DNA from 2 places in the Lactovum odontotermitis genome. Region 2 is predicted to be linked to the other one. Evidence: predicted binding sites of a transcription regulator. Region 2 holds the regulator's gene; the other holds the start of a gene.
The links. The regulator Rex, encoded in region 2, represses fermentation and respiration genes when NADH is low (regulators of the CRP and FNR family bind a similar motif). The targets are predictions, from matches to a motif close to TTGTGAANTANTTCACAA.
Positions count from the first base shown of each region.

Region 1: adhP (alcohol dehydrogenase AdhP) is a predicted target of Rex. The motif match lies at 3,160-3,177, and genes of this name have one in related genera.

Region 1 covers NZ_BAAGGQ010000012.1:28,364-39,032, forward strand. The annotation lists gene ACYQ2E_RS07625 (IreB family regulatory phosphoprotein) at 1-241, shown strand, start outside; gene ruvX (Holliday junction resolvase RuvX) at 253-660, shown strand; gene ACYQ2E_RS07635 (DUF1292 domain-containing protein) at 724-1,038, shown strand; gene ACYQ2E_RS07640 (hypothetical protein) at 1,188-2,999, shown strand; gene adhP (alcohol dehydrogenase AdhP) at 3,201-4,226, shown strand; gene adhE (bifunctional acetaldehyde-CoA/alcohol dehydrogenase) at 4,552-7,248, shown strand; gene ACYQ2E_RS07655 (ABC transporter permease) at 7,406-8,926, shown strand; gene ACYQ2E_RS07660 (ABC transporter ATP-binding protein) at 8,939-9,607, shown strand; gene ACYQ2E_RS07665 (hypothetical protein) at 9,648-9,917, opposite strand; gene ACYQ2E_RS07670 (hypothetical protein) at 10,082-10,378, opposite strand.
Region 2 covers NZ_BAAGGQ010000017.1:4,366-15,034, forward strand. The annotation lists gene ACYQ2E_RS09020 (PadR family transcriptional regulator) at 1-66, shown strand, start outside; gene mnmA (tRNA 2-thiouridine(34) synthase MnmA) at 191-1,315, shown strand; gene ACYQ2E_RS09030 (alpha/beta hydrolase) at 1,352-2,290, shown strand; gene ACYQ2E_RS09035 (redox-sensing transcriptional repressor Rex) at 2,326-3,000, opposite strand; gene mnmG (tRNA uridine-5-carboxymethylaminomethyl(34) synthesis enzyme MnmG) at 3,246-5,141, shown strand; gene ACYQ2E_RS09045 (Cof-type HAD-IIB family hydrolase) at 5,227-6,042, shown strand; gene ACYQ2E_RS09050 (DUF805 domain-containing protein) at 6,063-6,821, shown strand; gene ftsY (signal recognition particle-docking protein FtsY) at 6,890-7,948, shown strand; gene ACYQ2E_RS09060 (ribose-phosphate diphosphokinase) at 8,040-9,014, shown strand; gene leuS (leucine--tRNA ligase) at 9,090-10,669, shown strand, end outside.

The sequences.
Region 1 (10,669 bases), on a different contig from region 2:
CTTTGATCTCCACGATTTTAGTGCAAATGAAATTGAAACAACGCTGACGTCTGTCTATTCGACTTTGTCAGAGAAGGGCTATGATCCAATCAATCAGCTGGTGGGTTATTTGCTGTCTGGAGACCCGGCTTATATTCCTCGTCAAAATGAGGCGCGGGCTAAAATGAGTCATCTTAACCGCGATGATGTCGTCGAAGAGCTGGTCAAGTCTTATCTGAAGTCCAAAGGAGCCATGCATTGATTGGACGCCTGATGGGACTGGATGTCGGAAGTAAAACGGTTGGTGTGGCTTTGTCTGATCCGCTGGGTATTACTGCGCAGCCGATTGAGACAATCAAAATTGATGAGGCTGCGGGTGAGCTGGGTTTTGCGCGCCTGTCAGAGCTCGTTGCTCAGTACAAACCAGTCAAATTTGTGCTTGGCCTGCCCAAACATATGAACAATGACGAGGGTGTGCGTGCTGAAGCCAGCCGGAAATACGGCGGATGTTTGTCTGAGAAATTCGGTCTTCCGGTTGAATTTCAGGATGAACGATTGACAACTGTCCAGGCAGAGAAAGTCTTGATTGACGGGGGGACGCGCCGCAAAGACCGGAAAAAATACATTGACAAGCTGGCGGCGGTTCTGATTTTGCAGAATTACCTGGATGCCAGCAACTGAACATTAAATAACGAACAGTGACAAAGAGTCAGAAAAAATAGCATAATAGGGAGATTCATTGATATGACTGAACATACACATGACCATCAGGATGAAGAAGAGCGTCAGATTACTCTGATTGACGATGATGGCAACGAAGTTCTTTTTGAAGTTCTTTTGACCATTGACGGACAAGAGGAGTTCGGTAAAAATTATGTTTTGCTGCTGCCGTCCGGCCACGAAGATGTTGAAATATCAGTTTATTCGTTTACACAAAATGAGGATGGGACTGAAGGCGATTTGATGCCGATTCCAGAGGATGCGGATGACGAATGGGCGATGATTGAGGATGTTTTCAATCAGTTTCAGGAAGAGGTTGGGGAAGAAGGAGAGAAATAGAAATATTTTCTTTTCTGTTGCCTTTATTTAGAAGCTAGAAGCTTGCCTATTATTTGCAAAATACTGAAGTATCAGCGAAAATATGGATAAGCTGTTTATATTTTTGTAAACTGTTTACAGACTTGTTCTGAAAACTGTTTTTCTTTTAAATGCTGTCCTGGCTTTACGGCATTTACCGGGCGTTTGTGCTGAAGCGCAGTCAGCAGGGTTTCGGAGCCGATTTACTGAAAGGGATTTTCTTGGACGAGAATAATAAAGAAAATAAAAAAGTAACCTATCGTCGCAGTATGCGTCATGTTCAGAAAAATTTTCACACCATTGAGTCTAAAAAAGAAGAGGATGATTTCGAAGATTCCCATAATTATTCTCGGGATTATCGGAATGGTTATAATGATTACGACGATGATTACGATGAAAATTATCGTTTTGAGCGGCAGAATCCCAGCTACAAACGAATTAACCGCGGAATGGATGAGGATGATGCCGATGATGACTTAGATGAAAAAGAGGGAGTGTCTGTTGTTCGCTCATCTTTTTTCTCAAATAGTTTTTCTCATCTCAAACTGCTGATTCTATCCATAGTTTTTAGTTTGACTTTTTACAGTTTTCCGCTTTTTAATCGTGTTGCAACCGGTTCTGCTGCTGTGAATCTCTATTCCGGTTTTGCAATGAATCATGGAGTGACGCCGTATAATGAGCTTTTCAGTTCCTCAGGTCCTCTTTTCTTTCTGGTAAATCAAATCGGCGCTGCGATGGGCTCGACTCTGATTCTATGGTTATGTGAAATTATTGCGCTCTGGGTTTCTGGTATCATGGCTTTTGATATTATGCAGGAGATGCTGAACGATAAATCTCTGTCAACGGTCATTGCTGCGGTGTCAATTTTGACTATTGCGGGGATTTCAACGGGTGGGGACCAGGCGATTGTGTTTGCTCTTCCGTTTGCTTTTTATGGTGTACGTGTGCTGAATCGTTATTTCATGGACGATGAGGCGGCGAAAGATGAAACGTTTATCTTATTTGGTATTTCAGGTGCACTGGCTAGTCTTTTCTTCCCGCTTTTTCTGGTAATTTGGCTGCTAGGTGCTCTGGGGCTTTTCGGGAGAAATATTGTTCTGAGAAATTTCGCTCGCGGCTTTTATCAGTTCTTGGCAGGGCTCTTCGGTTTTCTGCTGGTTTTCTCATTGGCGGGTTATTATACTCTGACGACACAGATTTTCTTCCCGACGATTGAGCAGGCGGTAATTCTGCCTTTTACTCAGTTGAATTTTACGGTTTCGGGGGCTATAAATCTGGCGATTTCATTGGCGCTTGTTCTGCTTTTCGGGCTTTTGTCCAGCTGGTTTTACGGTTTCCATTATGTTACAAACGGAAATCATCGTGTTTGGACGACTGTTTTGCTGATTGTAGGCATGCTGAGTCTGTTTTTCGTTTCTTTCATGCACGGCTATTCCCCGGCTTTTGCTCTGGTGATTCTGCCTTTTGCTTTTATGTATGCGGGTCTGAATTTGGATAGGGAGTTTGATGGACGACGTACGTTTGGACAAACGTTCTCAGCTTATTTTCGGCTGACAGCTTTTCTTCCGATTCTTGGACTGATTTTCCTGTTTATGTTCCCGATTGCTGCCAATATGCTTAATACTGGCTACATTTCCTCTGAGAAGTTGGTTGCAGGTTATGTTCAGAAAAATAGTAAATCAAGTGATTCAGTAACGGTGCTGGCCGACAGTCTGGAAATCAATCGTCTGGCGAAGCGCTCATCTGATGTGACGCTGCCGCCGTCTTATTATCCGGATTCATATGCTCAGTCTTTAAGCATCAATCTTTCAACGGCTAAAAGTAAGTTTATTGTGGTGGATGATGATGTGAAACTGTCTGATTCTGTTAAGGCTGTTCTCAGTTCAAAGTATGCAGCTGTTAAGTTTGATGACAGCCACTTTAAGATTTATCAAGTCAAGTAAATTGGATTTCTAAAAAAAACAGTAAAGTTTAATTTAAAAAATTCGCCGAATATAAGAATATTCGGTTTTTTTGTAACTCGTGCATACTTTTTAGTCAGATATTCTAAAAAGTTCAAAAATCGATGAAAGCGGTTAAAAAATAATTGCAAAATCGTTAAATTCGTGATAAAATTAACTATCTTAAGAAAAGGAGGCTTTCAAATGAAAGCAGCAGTTGTACGTGAAACCCCAGATGGTTATGCAGACGTTGTCGAGAAGACACTTCGCCCAATCAAGGCAAATGAGGCCAAGCTGAAAATGGAGTATTGCGGTGTCTGTCATACAGACCTGCACGTAGCGGCCGGTGATTACGGCAATAAGGCAGGCACGGTGCTTGGACACGAGGGAATTGGTATCGTCACTGAAATCGGTGAAGATGTGACTTCGCTTAAAGTTGGCGACCGCGTTTCTGTCGCATGGTTCTTCGAAGGCTGCGGCCACTGTGAATACTGTGTGTCGGGCAATGAAACATTCTGCCGTGAAGTAAAGAATGCTGGCTACAGTGTGGACGGCGGTATGGCTGAAGAGGCCATTGTAGTCGCAGATTATGCTGTTAAAGTTCCGGACGGACTTGACCCGATTCAGGCTTCGTCTCTTACTTGTGCGGGTGTTACCACATACAAAGCGATTAAAGTTTCAAACATCAAACCAGGTCAGCCTATTGTTATTTTTGGTACTGGCGGGCTGGGTAACTTGGCCATTCAATTTGCCAAGAATGTCTTTAATGCTTATGTGATTGCGGTTGATATTAATCAGGAGAAGCTGGATTTGGCCAAAACAATCGGTGCGGATGTTGTTGTTAATTCGGCTGAGGTTGACCCTGTTGAAGCAATTAAGGCTGCAACACCTGGCGGTTTGGGGGCGAATGCTTCTATAGTGACGGCTGTCGCTCGTGTTGCCTTTGAACAGGCGGTTGCCTGCCTGCGTCCAATGGGTAAGATGGTGGCTGTTGCGCTGCCTAATACTGACATGTCATTGTCAATTCCTACGACTGTCTTTGACGGTGTAGAAGTTGCCGGCTCACTTGTCGGAACTCGTCTTGACCTTGAGGAAGCGTTTGAGTTCGGACGTCGCGGCTTGGTAAAACCAATTGTGGCAACGCGCAAGCTTGAGGAAGTGAATGACATTATCGACGAGATGAAGGCTGGAAAGATTGAAGGCCGTATGGTTATTGACTTCACGAAATAAATTCTAAAAATGGTTTCTCTTTAGGTTGGAAGCAAAGTTCAGTTGTTAATGGGCTTTGTTTTTTTTGTGGACACTTATTATCGCTTTGTCTATTTCACAAATAGAATGAAACGTTTTCACTCGTGCTTTCAGTGACTTTGCAGGATTTTTTGAAAAAGTGTGAAATTCCTTGAAAAAACATTCACAATCCTTGACAAATTTTCAAGAGAGTGTTATACTGTTCTTGTGAGAAAATTCACAATTAAGAATTAAATATCAATCTTCTAATCTTAGACAGAAATTTGATAAAAAATAATTGAATCCAAAAATGTTCAGGAGGAACAAAATGGCAACAAAAGCAGTTAAGAAGGAACTTACCGCTGAAGAAAAGGCCGCGCGGACACAGAAAGCTGAGAAATATACCAGCAGTTTGGTCGACAAAGCAGTCGTCGCAGTAAATGACTTCAAGTTTTACACTCAGGAAGAGGTTGATAAAATCGTTGCAGCTATGGCATTGGCCGCATCAGAGCACTCACTTGAGTTGGCGCATGCAGCTCATGACGAAACGGGCCGCGGTGTCGTAGAAGATAAGGATACGAAAAATCGTTTCGCCTCTGAATCAGTTTATAATGCTATCAAACATGATAAAACGGTTGGTGTTATCAGAGAAGACGCTGTTAAAGGCTCTGTAGAGATTGCAGACCCGCTGGGTGTTTTGGCAGGTATCGTGCCGACGACAAACCCTACTTCGACTACGATTTTCAAGTCACTTCTAGCTGCAAAGACACGTAATGCCATTGTTTTCGCTTTCCATCCTCAGGCACAGAAGAGCTCTGCTCAGGCTGCGAAGATTGTTTATGATGCGGCTGTTGAAGTGGGCGCGCCAAAGGACTTTATTCAATGGATTGAGACACCGAGCCTTGATAATACAAGTGCGCTGATTAAAAATCCGAAGATTGCAGCGATTATCGCAACAGGCGGTCCTTCTATGGTCAATGCAGCTCTTAGCTCAGGTAACCCTTCACTTGGTGTTGGTGCCGGTAATGGTGCGGTTTATATTGACCATACAGCTAATCTTGAGCGTGCGGCTGAAGACCTTCTGCTGTCAAAACGCTTTGATAATGGTATGATTTGTGCAACAGAAAATTCAGCTGTTGTTGCAACTGAAGTTTATGACGAGTTCATGAAGAAGCTCCAGGAACAGGGCGCTTATCTGGTACCAAAGAAAGACTACAAGAAAATTGAAGACTTCGTCTTTGTGAAACGTGAAGATGGCTATGGCGTTACAGGCCCTGTGGCTGGCCGTTCCGGCCGCTGGATTGCCGAGCAGGCGGGTGTTAAGGTTCCCGAGGGCAAAGATGTGCTGCTGTTTGAATGTGAGAAGAAAAACATTGGCGAGCCGCTCAGTTCTGAAAAACTTAGTCCGCTGTTGTCAGTTTATCGCGCTGAAGACCGTAACCAGGCGATTGACACAGTTCTGGACCTTTTGAACTACCAAGGTGCCGGCCATAATGCCGCGATTCAGATTGGTGCTCAGGATGACCCGTTTGTTAAGGTTTACGGCGAAGCGGTTAATGCTTCTCGTATCCTGGTCAACCAGCCGGATGCTATCGGCGGTGTTGGTGACTTCTATTCTGATGCATTGCGTCCTTCGTTGACGCTGGGAACTGGATCTTGGGGGAAAAATTCGCTCTCGCATAACTTGAGCACATATGATCTTTTGAATATTAAAACTGTGGCTAAGCGTCGTAATCGCCCGCAATGGGTTCGCTTACCAAAAGAAATCTACTACGAGAAGAACTCTATCAGCTATCTGCAGGAGCTTCCTCATGTTCACCGCGCCTTCCTGGTCGCTGACCCTGGCATGGTTCAATTCGGCTTCGTTGACAAGGTGCTGGAGCAGCTGCAAATGCGTCCTAAACCAATTCAGCTCAGCATTTACTCAAGTGTTAAGCCTGACCCAACACTTAGCCAGGCCATTGAAATTGCCCGTCAGATGAGCGAGTTCAAGCCTGATACAGTTATCATGGTCGGCGGCGGTTCAGCCCTTGATGCCGGTAAAATCGGCCGTCTGATTTATGAGTATTCTTCACGCGGTGAAGTTGATTTGAGCGACGACAAGGCACTTAAGTACCTCTTTGAAGAATTTGCTCAGAAGTTTATGGACATTCGTAAACGTATCATCAAATTCTATCATCCGCATCAGACTCAGATGGTGGCCATTCCTACGACTTCAGGTACGGGTTCAGAAGTGACACCATTTGCAGTTATCACAGATGATGAGACACACGTAAAATATCCGCTGGCTGACTACCAGCTGACACCGCAGGTAGCAATTGTGGACCCTGAGTTTGTTATGACAGTGCCTAAGCGGACCGTGTCATGGTCAGGTATTGATGCTCTGTCACATGCCATTGAGTCTTACGTGTCGGTTATGTCTTCCGATTACACGAAGCCGATTTCGCTGCAGGCCATCAAGCTGATTTTTGAAAACTTGACGACGTCTTACAACTATGACCCTAGCCATCCGACCAAAGAAGGCCAGAAAGCACGCGAGAATATGCACAATGCTGCAACAATGGCTGGTATGGCTTTCGCCAATGCTTTCCTGGGAATCAACCATTCACTGGCCCACAAAACAGGCGGTGAGTTCGGACTTCCTCACGGACTGGCCATTGCAATTGCAATGCCGCATGTCATCAAGTTCAATGCGGTAACAGGCAATGTGAAACGCACACCTTATCCGCGCTACGAAGTTTATCGTGCGCAGGAAGACTATGCTGACATTTCGCGCTTCATGGGCTTTGCCGGCAAGGAAGACTCTGACGAGAAAGCAGTTGAGAATTTAATCCTTGAGATTAAGAAATTGACTGACAGCATTGATATTGACATTACGCTCAGCGGCAACGGCGTTGAAAAGAAACATCTGATGCGCGAACTTGACAGACTGGCTGACCTGGTTTATGATGACCAGTGCACACCTGCCAATCCGCGTCAGCCTAGAATTGATGAAATCAAGCAGCTCTTGATTGACCAGCTCTAAGCTACAATTTCAAAATTAAATCGCAGAAAATTAAGCTTTCTGCGATTTTTTGCGTTTCTTAAACACAAGTTAAATTTATTGTCTATTTTAATAAATATAAGTCGAATTTAAGTTTGTGAAGTTATGATTTTTTTATAAAAAGAAAGGGTACTCTCTTATGGATTTTATCAGAAGGTCATGGCTTTTCACGAAAGCTAAAATTTCTCGGACGGTGCTGTTGATTATTGCCTTTACTGCAATTTTAGTTTTTGTTTTTTCAGGCTTAATTATTAACAGTGCGGCGAATAAATCAATTGACAATGCGAAGAAGGCGGCCGGCGCGACGGTTTCTTTGTCGGTGGATATGCAGAATGTTGTCAAGCAGGCGCAGTCAACGGCTTCGAGCTCAAGTTCGGACACGAGCACGGACTCAAGCTCTAGCTCGGATTCCGCGGACTCACAGGGCGGTCGTTTCAATATCACGATGCCGACGATTGATGAGTCAACAGCAGATGAAATTTCTGAGCTCTCAAATGTCTCCTCCTACAGCTACAGCTACACAGCTTCTGCAGATGCTTCATCTGGAATTACAAAAGTTTCTGAGTCAAGCACTGGCTCAAGTAATTCTGACAGTGGTTTCCCAGGAGGCGGCGGGCCTGGCGGCGGGCAAAATCAGGGGGACTTCACGATTAACGGAACGAACGAGCTGGCATCGAGCACGGCTTTTACCGGCAGTTACAAATTGTCCTCTGGGCGAGGGATTGAAAAATCAGACGAGGGAACGAATAATGTCGTGATAGAGTCGACCTTGGCTGAGCAGAACAATCTGGACATCGGCTCGACTTTTGTCCTGACGGACGACAACAGCCAGAGCTATACCATGACGGTTGTCGGCATTTACACGACCACCAGCAGTAGCACTGAGCAGTCGATTGCCTATATGAACACGATGTACACAGCTTTGTCCGCGGCTAACGCGATGAAGGGCACGACCGGCCAAATTTCGACAGCCAGCTACTCAATGTCCAATCCGGCGAAGTCTTCGACTTTTGTGAAGGCGGCCAATAAGCTGGTTGACAATGACAACTTCCAGGTTGCGGCAGATACCGCAGCATATGACAACGTGAAAAGCTCACTAAGTAACGTTGCAGGCTTCGCAAGGAATATCGTGATACTCGTGGCTATTGCCGGCGCAATCATTCTAGCATTGATTGTCATGCTGATGGTGCGTGAGCGCCGCTTCGAAATCGGTGTCCTGATGAGCCTTGGAGAAGCCAAAGCGAAAATTATCGGCCAGTTCTTTGCAGAGCTTTTCATGGTCATGATTGTTTCGGTTGTGATTGCAACTGCCGCAGGAAATGTGGTCGGCAACGTGGTCGGGCAGCAGCTCTTGAAGCAGGAAACTTCAAGTGCTCAGACTTCCAATGCAAACGGGATGCAACGTCCTGGCGGCAGCGACTCAGGAAATATGCCAAGTCCCCCAGCAGGCGGTGGTGGTTTCATGGGCGGCGCAGGACGTGCGTTAGGATTCGGACAGTCAAGTGCAGACGTCAAGGCGCTTGAAAAACTGGACATCAAGACATCACCGTCTAAAGTGGTTATGCTTGCAGGAATTGCGATTCTGATTACACTGGTGGCTGTGGGACTGGCCTCGATAGGCATCTTACGGCTGAACCCTAAACAGGTACTGACAAATTAAGGAGGAAACAAGATGGCTTTAAAAATTGAAAATTTAACTTATTATTATACCAATCCTGACGACTACCTTTTCAAAGACGTGAGCGAAGAATTTCTGCCGGGGACCATGTACGCGATTCTAGGCCAGTCAGGCTCCGGGAAAACAACCTTTCTCTCGCTGCTTGCAGGTCTGGACACGCCTAAGCAGGGCGCCATCCTGTTTGACGACAAGCAAGTAAAGAAAATAGGACTGACAGCTTATCGCAAGAAAACAGTTTCTACGGTCTTTCAGGCTTATAATTTACTGACTTACATGACCGCATTTCAAAATGTCAAAACAGCCGTCAAGATTTCCGGCGTAAAATTCCCGGACGAGAAGGTCGCAATCATTGATGCTCTAGCAAAAGTCGGACTCGGCGAAGACCTGATTTACAAGCCTGTCAGCAAGCTCTCCGGCGGCCAGCAGCAGCGCGTAGCCATTGCGCGCGCCCTGGTGCTCAACCACGAAGTAATCATTGCAGACGAGCCGACAGGAAATCTGGATGAGGAAACAACGGCCCAAATCGTTGCACTTTTCAAAAAGATTGCCCATGAAGATAACAGGATTGTGATTATTGTTACGCACGAGCGTGAGGTGGCGGAGGCTTCGGATGTGGTTTATGAGCTGAAGCACCGGAAGTTTGAGAAAGAAGAAGTAAGTTGACAGAAAAAAGCGGCTTGATTTGATTGAGCCGCTTTACTTTTTATTCTTCCTCATAAAGCTTGATATCTGCTTTAGGATATTTTACCTTCAATAAATCCTCCCAGGCCTTAGAAAACTTGGAAAGCAGGATTGTCGTGCCTGCGCCGTCGCCGTCTCCTAAAATGTCATAGATTTCATTCACCCGCACAAACTCTGCATCTTTGACCCGTTCTTTGGCTTTCTTAAAATAATTCCCAGAGTACATTGCGTGAATAATCAGACTTGCCTGCAGACCCAATCTTTCATTGTCCGTCACAAAATATTTTTTCATTTGAACACCTCGTTATTGTATTTGCAATTTCATTATACGCTTAAAAACATCCATGTCAAGATTAAGTGCGCACCCGCGCAAATGCCGTTGTGCTCCAGACAGTTGCAGCTGCACCAGAAAGCATGATAGTAATACCAATAACCAACCTTATTAACAAATTTCCGTCATAAGGGGGGAATAAATGGAACCGCAAAGCCCAGCAAAGCCACCAGCGGCATAAAAGTTCGACCAACGTAGTTTCGCCAGAAGAAAATGAAAACCGTGACAGAAAGTAAAATACCCAGCAAAAACGGCAGCATCAGCCAAAAATCCTGCATCTGCCTCTGATTTCCCAAAATCCGCATGACCCCCATCGGCAGCAATGAATACCAAAGCAGACCGAAGCGCAGGATAAACCGGGCTTGAGCAATAAATGTACAGTCAAGCTTTTTTATCGGGAAAGTTTTCAAATTAGCTTCCATAAAATTTAGCAGCAACTCCTGCGATTATCCCTCCAAGTAAAATAAAAATTCCTGATATTAATAAGCCCCAACCAAGCCACATGCTGCCCAGTCATAAAAAGTTATGGCATTTTTGAATCTATCTTGCGCTTCTCGGCAGTCATATGAGTGCGAATCATATAAATTCCTCCGCCGATAAGAGTCCCAACAAGTAGAACATCAAAAACAATAAGGAAAATTATGTCTATTATCTGTATTCTCCAGGTAATGGTTCATAATGCTTTTTGTATTCTTTTTCCTTGATGAATCTGT
Region 2 (10,669 bases):
CAGCTGGCCCTTGCGCAAGCCCTGGAAAAATGGATAGCGGAACTGAAAAAAGACATTGTTAAGTAAATTGTCCATGTACATTCAGATAAAAATGTTATAATAAAAAACGTTGACAAATGTCAACACAAAAATACAATCGCCCCAATTTCCCAGGGGTAGAATAGCCGAACGCTATTCCAATGGAGGTAAAATGAAAGATAATTCAAAAACCCGCGTCGTCGTGGGCATGTCAGGCGGTGTGGATTCAAGCGTCACCGCACTTTTGCTGAAGCAGCAGGGCTACGATGTGGTCGGCCTCTTCATGAAGAACTGGGACGACACCGATGAAAACGGCGTCTGTACTGCAACGGAAGATTACAAAGATGTTGCGGCGGTCGCAGACCAAATCGGCATTCCCTACTATTCAGTCAATTTCGAAAAAGAGTACTGGGACCGCGTCTTCGAGTATTTCCTAGCCGAGTATCGGGCCGACCGCACGCCGAACCCAGACGTCATGTGCAACAAGGAAATCAAGTTCAAAGCCTTTCTTGAGTACGCAATGGGCCTAGGCGCGGATTACATCGCAACCGGACATTATGCGCGCGTCACACGTGATGATAAGGGCAGGGTGCACATGCTGCGCGGCGTTGACAGCAACAAAGACCAGACCTATTTTCTGAGCCAGCTGTCTCAAGAGCAGCTCTCGCATGTCATGTTCCCGCTAGGCGGCCTGGAAAAGCCTGAAGTCCGCCGGATAGCAGCAGAAGCAGGACTTGCAACCGCGTCCAAGAAAGACTCAACAGGCGTCTGCTTCATCGGCGAGCGGAATTTTAAAAACTTTTTGAGCGAGTATCTGCCGGCCATGCCTGGAAGAATGATGACGCTTGACGGCAAAGAGATGGGCACGCATGCCGGCCTCATGTACTATACCATCGGTCAGCGCGGCGGTTTAGGCATCGGGGGACAATCGGGCGAGCTTGAGAGTGAGCCCTGGTTTGTCGTTGGAAAAGACCAGAAAGAAAACATTCTCTATGTCGGACAAGGCTATCACAACGATGCGCTATACACCACCAGTCTTGAAGCCTCAGGCGTGAGCTTCACCCGCGAAATGCCGGAAAATTTTAAACTGCATTGCACAGCCAAGTTCCGCTATCGCCAGCAGGATGTTCCTGTGACAGCCAAGTTTGAAGGCGACAAAGTCATCGTGACCTTTGATGAGCCAGTACGTGCCATTACACCTGGTCAGGCCGTCGTTTTCTATGACGGAGAAGAGTGCCTGGGTGGAGCCATGATTGACCGCGCTTATAAGAATCAAATGGTCATGCAGTATCAGTGACTTGACATTTAAGTTCATGATGATAAAATTATCAGCATGAATAAGAAAAAAGTTTGGAAAAGATTAAGAGTAATAATAGTTGCACTGATTGCCCTCATTTTGGCGGCAGATATTGGTGCGACTTTTTATTTCTTTCACGTCTCGCAAGCTCGCTACAATGGAAAAGTTACCGAGCTAAAAAAGACCAGCAAAAATTACAGTTTACTGGCCGAATTTGCCGCATATAAAAAGACGACAAAGAAAATCACAAATGACGGAATCAAGCTCGTCGCCTGGTATGTGCCTGCAGCCAGCAAAACGAATAAGACCGTGATAGTGGTTCACGGCTACCATTCAAGTAAAGAGGCGATGCGCCAATACGCCGTCCTCTATCACCAGCTCGGCTACAATGTGCTCATGCCCGACAACCGGGCGGCCGGCGAATCAGGCGGACAAATCATCAGTTACGGCTACCATGACAAGTTTGACATTATTGCCTGGGCAAACACACTCATCAAAGCCGATTCTAAAGCGGACCTGACGCTTTTCGGCGTCTCAATGGGCGCCGCCACAGTCATGATGGCCTCAGGCGAGCCGACATTGCCGGTCAATGTGCATCAAATCATCGAAGACTGCGGCTACACCAGCGTTTGGGACGAGACAGCCTATCAGGCGAAGCAAATGTACAATCTGCCCAAATTCCCGCTCATCTATGAAGTTTCAGCCATGTCAAAAATTCGCGACGGCTGGACATACGGCGAGGCCAGCTCAGTTAAAGCACTCGCGCAAAACTCCCGGCCGATGCTTTTCATTCACGGCAGCAAGGACACTTACGTGCCGACAAAGATGGTCTACCAGAACTACGCGGCCGACAAAGATAAAGAGAAGCAGCTGCTGATTGTAAAAGGTGCCGCACACGCCAAGTCTTTTGAGACTGAGCCAGAACTCTACCGGAAAACAGTTTCGGAATTTCTGGAAAAGTACGATAATTATTAACAAAAAAGCCCCAAGCAAAGGGCTTTTTAAATCGTTTAAAGCTGAGAAGAATGCTTCATAAAGAAGATAAGCGTCTGGAGCTCCTTTGTCAGGTCAATGGACTGGACGAAAACGTCATCAGGTACTTTGAGGAAAACCGGCGTAAAGTTGAGAATGCCGTGTATACCGGCATCCACCAGTTTATCTGCGACCTCTTGAGAATGCTCCGTATCAACAGATAAAATAGCTGTTTCAATTCCTGCATGTTCAATATTTTCCTTCAAGTCAGCAATATCGTAAATCGGAATGCCGGATTTAGATTCAGTTCCGACCAGCGGATTGCCGGGAACATCATAAGCTTGAACAATATGCAGCTTGTTGCGGCGCTGGAAAGGATAATTCAGCAGGGCACGCCCCAGATTACCTATGCCGACCAGTGCAATGTCTGTGGCCGTGTCATTGCCGAGAAGATTGGCGAAAAAATCTCGTAAAGCAAGACTATCATAGCCATAGCCGCGGCGTCCTAATTCGCCGAAAAGTGAGAAATCACGTCTTACAGTGGCGGAATCCACACCAATTTTTTCAGAAATCTGCCGTGAATTCGTGCGTGTAATTCCCTCGGCAACCAGACCTTTAAAAAGGCGATAATATTGCGGTAAACGCTTAATCGTAGCTTTCGGCAAATCTGCGTGATTTGCGTGTTTGTTGTCCATCTCAGTCTCTTCGGTCATTTTTGGCTCCAATCTAACCGCCATAATTATCTATGGAAGTGCTAACAATCTTTGTGACTATTTTAACTAATTTTTGTGAAATTGTCAACTGGAGATGAGAATGACAGTAAAACGTTCAACTTGCGCAAAATCTGATTTTGCGGTAAAATAAATCAACCGAAAGTCAAAGCTCGGGAAAAATCTTCTGAAATAGCGGATTTTTTCATGCAGTTTTGATTTTTTATTTTGGAGAGATACTAAAGAGAATGAATTTTTACGAAGAATTTGACGTTATCGTTGTCGGCGCCGGACACGCAGGCTGCGAAGCAGCACTGGCCGCAGCCCGGATGGGCTGCAAAACCCTGATGCTCACGATAAGTCTCAATATGGTGGCTTTCATGCCTTGCAATCCGTCCATTGGCGGAGCGGCTAAAGGTGTGGTTGTGCGCGAAATCGATGCGCTGGGCGGCGAGATGGGACGCAACATCGACAAGACTTACATTCAAATGAAAATGCTGAACACGGGTAAGGGACCTGCTGTCCGGGCTTTGCGCGCGCAGGCGGATAAGGACCTCTACAGCCAGACCATGAAACACACGCTCGAGCAGCAGGAGAATCTGCGTCTGCGCCAAGGCATGGTCAAGGAGCTCATCGTAGAAAACGGCGCTGTGACTGGTGTTCTGACAGACACGGGTCTCCAATATTCCGCGAAAACTGTTGTTTTGACTACCGGCACCTCACTGCGCGGCGAGATTATCATCGGTGATTTGAAATACAGTTCGGGTCCGAATAACACGATTGCCTCTGTTGAGCTGGCGGATAACCTGCGTGCACTTGGCTTTGAGATTGAGCGCTTTAAAACAGGGACTCCTCCGCGTGTGCTGGCCTCAACGATTGACTACGACAAAACCGAGATACAGCCAGGAGACGAGACACCGCACGCTTTCAGCTTCCTGACCAAAGACGAGGACTACCTGACAGACCAGATTCCATGCTGGCTGACCTATACCAATGCGAACAGTCATCAGATTATCCGGGACAATCTCAATCGGGCACCCTTATATAATGGCATGATTAGCTCAGTCGGCCCGCGTTATTGCCCGTCAATTGAGACAAAAATCGTGCGCTTTGCAGATAAAGAGCGCCATCAATTGTTTCTGGAGCCGGAAGGACGTCATACCGAGGAGGTCTACATACAAGGCCTCTCGACTAGCCTGCCCGAGGACGTGCAGTTTGACTTGCTGCATTCGATTGAGGGACTTGAGCGGGCAGAAATGATGCGGCCGGGCTATGCGATTGAGTATGACATGATTCTGCCCCATCAGCTGCGCCCGACGCTAGAAACTAAGCGGATTTCCGGGCTCTTCACTGCTGGACAGACAAACGGCACCTCAGGTTACGAAGAAGCTGCCGGGCAAGGCCTGTTGGCAGGCATCAATGCCGCGCTGAAAGTTCAGGGTAAGCCAGAACTGATTTTGCGGCGCTCAGAAGCCTACATCGGCGTCATGATTGACGACCTGGTGACAAAAGGCGTTGTAGAGCCCTATCGCCTACTGACCTCACGCGCCGAGTACCGTCTGATTCTGCGACACGACAACGCCGACATGCGTCTCACCCCCATCGGCCGGAAAATCGGTTTGGTGGACAATGCCCGCTGGAATGTCTTTACTGAGCATAAACAACAATTTGAAGCAGAAATGACACGCCTGAAGCAAATGAAGCTGAAACCCGTACCCGAGACGAATGCAAAACTCGCCGCCTACGGTTTTCCAGCCTTGCAGGACGCCGTCAGCGGCCGTGACTTTCTCAAAAGACCCGAAGTCAATTATGCGATTGTCTGCGATTTTATCGGCGCCGCAGAAACGCCATTGGAGCAGAGTGTCATTGAGCTGATTGAGACCGAGGCCATCTACGAAGGCTACATCGCCAAAGCCATGTCCCAAGTAGAAAAAATGCACCGCCTGGAAGAAAAACGAATCCCTGAGGACATTGACTGGGACGCACTTGACAGTATTGCGACAGAAGCGCGTGAAATGCTCAAAAAAATCAATCCTGAAACACTGGGACAAGCCAGCCGAATTCCCGGCGTCAACCCGGCCGACATCAGTATTCTGATGATATACCTGGAAAGCCGGAAAAAGGTGAACAGCAAAAAGGCCTGATTTCACAGATTCTGCAGGACTTTCATAGAATTTTCTGAAATTCACTGGAAAGCCTGTCCCGCGTTTTATATGGTATAATTTACACATGTCAAACATACGTTTATTATCCCTTGATTTAGACGGTACTCTGCTGGACAGCCAAAAACGGATTTCCAACAGAAATCTGGATGCTCTGATGGCCGCCAAAGCCAAAGGTGTTAAGGTTGTCATCAACACCGGACGCCCGATGGTTTCTACTTTGGAGTACTTGTCAACGCTGGACCTTTATGGTGCAGGCGAATACAGCATCACATACAACGGCGGTCTGGTTCAGAGAAATGACGGCTCTGTTTTGTCGAAGACGCTTTTAACGCGGGAAGAAGTCCTGCAGATTATAGAAATGGCCGAAGCGGCAGATTTTCCCTGCGACATCATCAGCAACGACATCTGCTACACCATTGAGTTCGGCCGGGAATCACTGCTGAGTTATGTCAACAACACTTTAGATTTTCGGAAAATCAGCTTAGAGCAACTCCCGCTGGAAGCTGAATTCAACAAAATTATTATTTCAGCTGAAAACGAAGAATTAGATGCCCTGCAGGCCTCAATTAATGAAGAGGATGAAGCCATCAGCCGGAATTTTGAAATTTTCAGAACACGAGATGTCCTGCTTGAATTTATGCCCAAAGGTATCAGCAAAGCCACAGGACTCGAAAAGCTCTGTGACTACCTTGACATCCCGGCTTCCGACGTACTTGCAATGGGTGACGAGGACAACGACGTGCCAATGCTGCTCTGGGCAGGACTCGGCATAGCGCCGGCGAACTCGAAAGCGGCCGCACTCGCAGCTGCAGACGAAATCTCCGCATTTACAAACGACGAAAACACCATCGCTGAAGCGCTCAAGGCACACGTCTTATAAAAAGGCCAAAGGAGAATTTTATGGCAACAAAACAACAATGGCGCGAATATTTCAAACTCATGAATAATCGCGAGCCAAGCCTGGAAGAATTCCAAGCTGCAATTGAAAAGGGCGAGATTGAAGACATGGCACCGTCTGCACCCGCACCGGCTGTGACAGAACAATCGGCTGCCGCTCAGCCGAATCCGACGGCACCGCAGCCTTTCCTGCCGCGTCAAAACACCGCAGTGCCAACCAGCGACCATCATGTCGGCATCTTTGAGTCCTACAAACTCTTCTGGAAAAACTACGTCAACTTCACCGGCCGTTCACGCCGCTCTGAGTTCTGGTGGACCTATCTAATTAACAGCGTTATTTCCATCATTATCTTCGTCCCCGGACTAATTATAATTTTCGCCAGTCTTTTCGCCATGGTGGGAGGATTGGGCGGACACTATGGTTACTTAGATGACAGCTCAATTTCGGGTGTGATTGTCGGAAGCCTGCTAACCCTTATTCCAATAATACTCTTCGGCTTGGCGGTTTTAATTCCGAGCCTGGCAATTTTCTTCCGCCGTCTGCGCGACACCGGCCTTGGCACGATGAACATTGTGGCACTAATTGTCTTTTATGCGGCCTTATACATTTTCAGTTTCATTCCGGTATTTGGTTTCCTCTTTGGCATTGCCATGCTTGCCTTGGCGGTCTATTTCATCGTCCTGGAAGTTCGCGAAACCGATTATTACAAGAATCGCACAGAACCGATTACGGATTGGTTCGCAAAACTTTTCAAAAAATAAAATCCCTGGTACCTGCCAATTTTGGCAGGTTTTGCTATAATTAAGACAAAGAATGTTTTGAGGTAAAAATGGGACTTTTTGATAGATTATTCGGGAAAAAGGCCGAAGATGAGGCTGCGTCGCCCGTAACCGAGACGCCCGGCCAAACGGAAACGGCGCCAGACACGCCATCAGCACTGGACACAACGGGTGCTCCCGCTGAAAACGTTGAACAAAAATATGAAAAAACACTGGAGAAAACCAACAAGTCCTTTGGTGAGCGCTTCAACAGCTTCCTGGCAAATTTCCGCTCCGTTGACGAAGAATTTTTTGAAGATTTAGAAGAAACCTTGATTCTGTCAGACGTCGGTGCTGATTTAGCGCTGAAAATATCAGAAGAACTTCGCCAGGAAGCCAAACTGCAGAATGCCAAGAGTCAGGAGCAGCTCCGCCAGCTTATCATCGAGAAACTGGTCGACAATCTGGACGAAGAAAACTTGTCAAAAGCACTGAATATTCAGGCAACCGGCCCGACCGTCATGATTTTCGTCGGTGTAAACGGCGCCGGCAAGACGACGTCAATCGGCAAACTGGCAGCCCGCTTCAAACGAGAAGGCAAGAAAGTTCTGCTGGCAGCCGGCGACACTTTCCGCGCCGGAGCAACCGACCAGCTCGTCGAATGGGCCAAACGCTCAGAACTGCCGGTCGTCACTGGTCGCGAGGGCGGTGACCCGGCCTCCGTTGTCTTTGATGCCATGCAGCGCACGAAAAACGAGAACTTTGACATCTTGATGATTGACACAGCAGGGCGCCTGCAGAACAAGGACAATCTGATGGCCGAGCTGGCCAAAATCCGCAGGATTATCCAACGGGAGCTTCCATCAGCGCCGCATGAGACATTGTTGGTGCTGGATGCCTCAACGGGTCAAAATGCCGTTTCTCAAGCGAAAGAATTTTCTAAAGTCACTCCCGTCACCGGCATTATTTTAACCAAACTAGACGGCTCTGCAAAGGGCGGAATTGTCCTGTCAATCATTCAGACGCTGAAAATTCCGATTAAACTGGTCGGTTTAGGCGAAAAAATTGACGACCTGGCCGAATTTGACGAAGAATTCTTTGTCCGCGGGCTTTTCAAAGGCCTGATTTAATCCATCATTTGCTGTAAAGTTTTTTCTGAAAAGTCTGACTTGAAAAAACACGGAAATCATGGTAAATTTATTTAAGGAAAGTTGAGGCAAAATGTCCTATTCAAATCTAATGCTGTTTTCATTGAGTTCCAACCGGGAATTAGCCGAGCATGTGGCCAAAGAAGTCGGTCTGCATCTTGGAAAAGTCACGACCAGAACCTATGCAGACGGTGAAATTCAGATTAACATTGAAGAATCAGTCCGCGGTAAGAACATTTACTTGATTCAATCAACGAGCAACCCGGTCAATGACCACCTCATGGAGCTGCTGATTATGGTTGACGCTTTGCGCCGCGCCTCGGCCCGGACAATCAATCTGGTGTTGCCTTATTACGGCTATGCCCGCCAGGACCGCAAGGCCAGAGCACGTGAGCCGATTACTTCAAAACTTGTGGCCAATATGATTTCAGTGGCTGGGGTTGACCATATTTTGACTGTTGACCTGCATGCCGCGCAGATTCAGGGATTCTTTGACATGCCGGTTGACCACTTGATGGGTGCACCGCTGATTGCCGATTACTTTGAGCGTCAAGGCTTGTTCGGCGAGGAAGTCGTCGTTGTTTCACCAGACCACGGCGGTGTGATGCGTGCCCGCAAGCTGGCGAATTTCTTAGGCACAAAGATTGCCATCATTGACAAACGACGTCCGCGCGCTAATGTAGCTGAAATCATGAATATTATCGGCGACGTCAAAGGCAAGAAATGCGTGCTCATTGACGACCTGATTGATACAGCTGGTACAATCTGCCTGGCGGCCAATGCCCTGCGCGAATTAGGCGCCACAGAAGTTTACGCCTCTTGTACGCATGCGGTTCTCTCAGGACCTGCCATTCAGCGAATCAATGATTCAGCGATTAAAGAATTAGTGATACTTGATACGATTCAGCAGCCGGCTGACCGATTCTCGCCGAAAATTACTCAAATTTCGATTGCCAACCTATTGGCAGAAGCGATTATCCGGACAGACGAAAATCGTCCATTATCCCCGCTCTTTGAATCTTATATCCCTGAATTTGCGAAGCACTGATACGATTAACAGGCATTTTCCTAACATAAATAAAGCAAGCGACTTTTGTCGCTTTTTTACGAAAGACAGTCAAAAATGGAATTTAACCACAATCAAATTGAGAAAAAATGGCAGAAGTTCTGGGCAGAAAACCAGACTTTCCGCACCACCAATGAGCCTGACAAGCCGAACTACTACGCGCTGGACATGTTCCCCTACCCGTCAGGCGCGGGGCTCCATGTCGGACACCCGGAAGGCTACACAGCCACTGACATCCTGAGCCGCTACAAGCGCGCCAGCGGCTACAACGTTCTCCACCCGATGGGCTGGGACGCTTTTGGTCTGCCTGCCGAGCAGTATGCCATGAGCACCGGTCACAGGCCGGCCGATTTTACCGCTGAAAACGTCGCCAATTTCAAGCGCCAGATTAATTCACTCGGCTTCAGCTACGACTGGGACCGCGAAGTCAACACGACCGACCCGAGCTATTACAAGTGGACACAGTGGATTTTCACCAAGCTCTACGAAAAGGGGCTCGCCTACGAGTCCGAAGTGCCCGTCAACTGGGTCGAAGAGCTCGGAACCACCATTGCCAATGAAGAAGTCCTGCCGGACGGGACCTCCGAGCGCGGCGGCTATCCCGTCGTTCGCAAACCCATGCGCCAGTGGATTTTGAAAATCACAGCCTATGCCGAGCGCCTGCTAAACGACTTGGACGACCTTGACTGGCCTGAGTCTATCAAGGAACAACAGCGCAACTGGATTGGCAAATCAGTCGGGGCAGATGTCACTTTCAAAGTGGCTAATTCTGATAAAGAATTCACCGTCTTTACCACACGCCCTGATACGCTGTTCGGCGCAACTTACTGTGTTCTAGCGCCGGAGCATCCGCTGGTCGATGCGATTACAACAGCAGAACAAGCAGCGGCAGTGTCAGAATACAAGCACACAGCCTCATTGAAATCAGACATGGCGCGCACAGATTTAGCCAAAGAGAAAACAGGCGTCTGGACAGGTGCCTACGCAGTCAATCCAGTCAACGGCGAAGAAGTACCAGTCTGGATTGCAGATTATGTCCTGGCCAGCTACGGTCACGGGGCAATCATGGCCGTACCGGCCCATGACACGCGTGACTGGGAATTTGCTGAAAAATTCGGCATTGACATTGTACCCGTACTTGAAGGCGGAAACGTGGCAGAAGAAGCCTACACAGGCGACGGCGTCCATATTAACTCCGGCTTCCTCAACGGATTGGACAAGGCCAATGCCATTGCGAAAGTCCTGTCCTGGCTGGAAGAAAAACAAGTCGGACAGAAAAAGATTACCTACAAGCTGCGTGACTGGCTCTTCAGCCGCCAGCGCTACTGGGGCGAGCCGATTCCGATTATTCACTGGGAAGACGGCAGCACAAGCGCTGTTCCGGAGGCGGATTTACCGCTGGTTCTGCCTGAGATGGACGACATCAAGCCTTCAGGCACCGGCGAATCTCCGCTGGCCAATCTGACAGACTGGCTGACAGTGACACGAGCTGACGGCGTCAAAGGCCGCCGTGAGACCAATACCATGCCGCAGTGGGCCGGCTCAAGCTGGTACTATCTGCGCTACATAGACCCGCATAATGACAAGGCGCTAGCTGATTCTGAGCTGCTGAAAGCCTGGCTGCCCGTTGACATCTA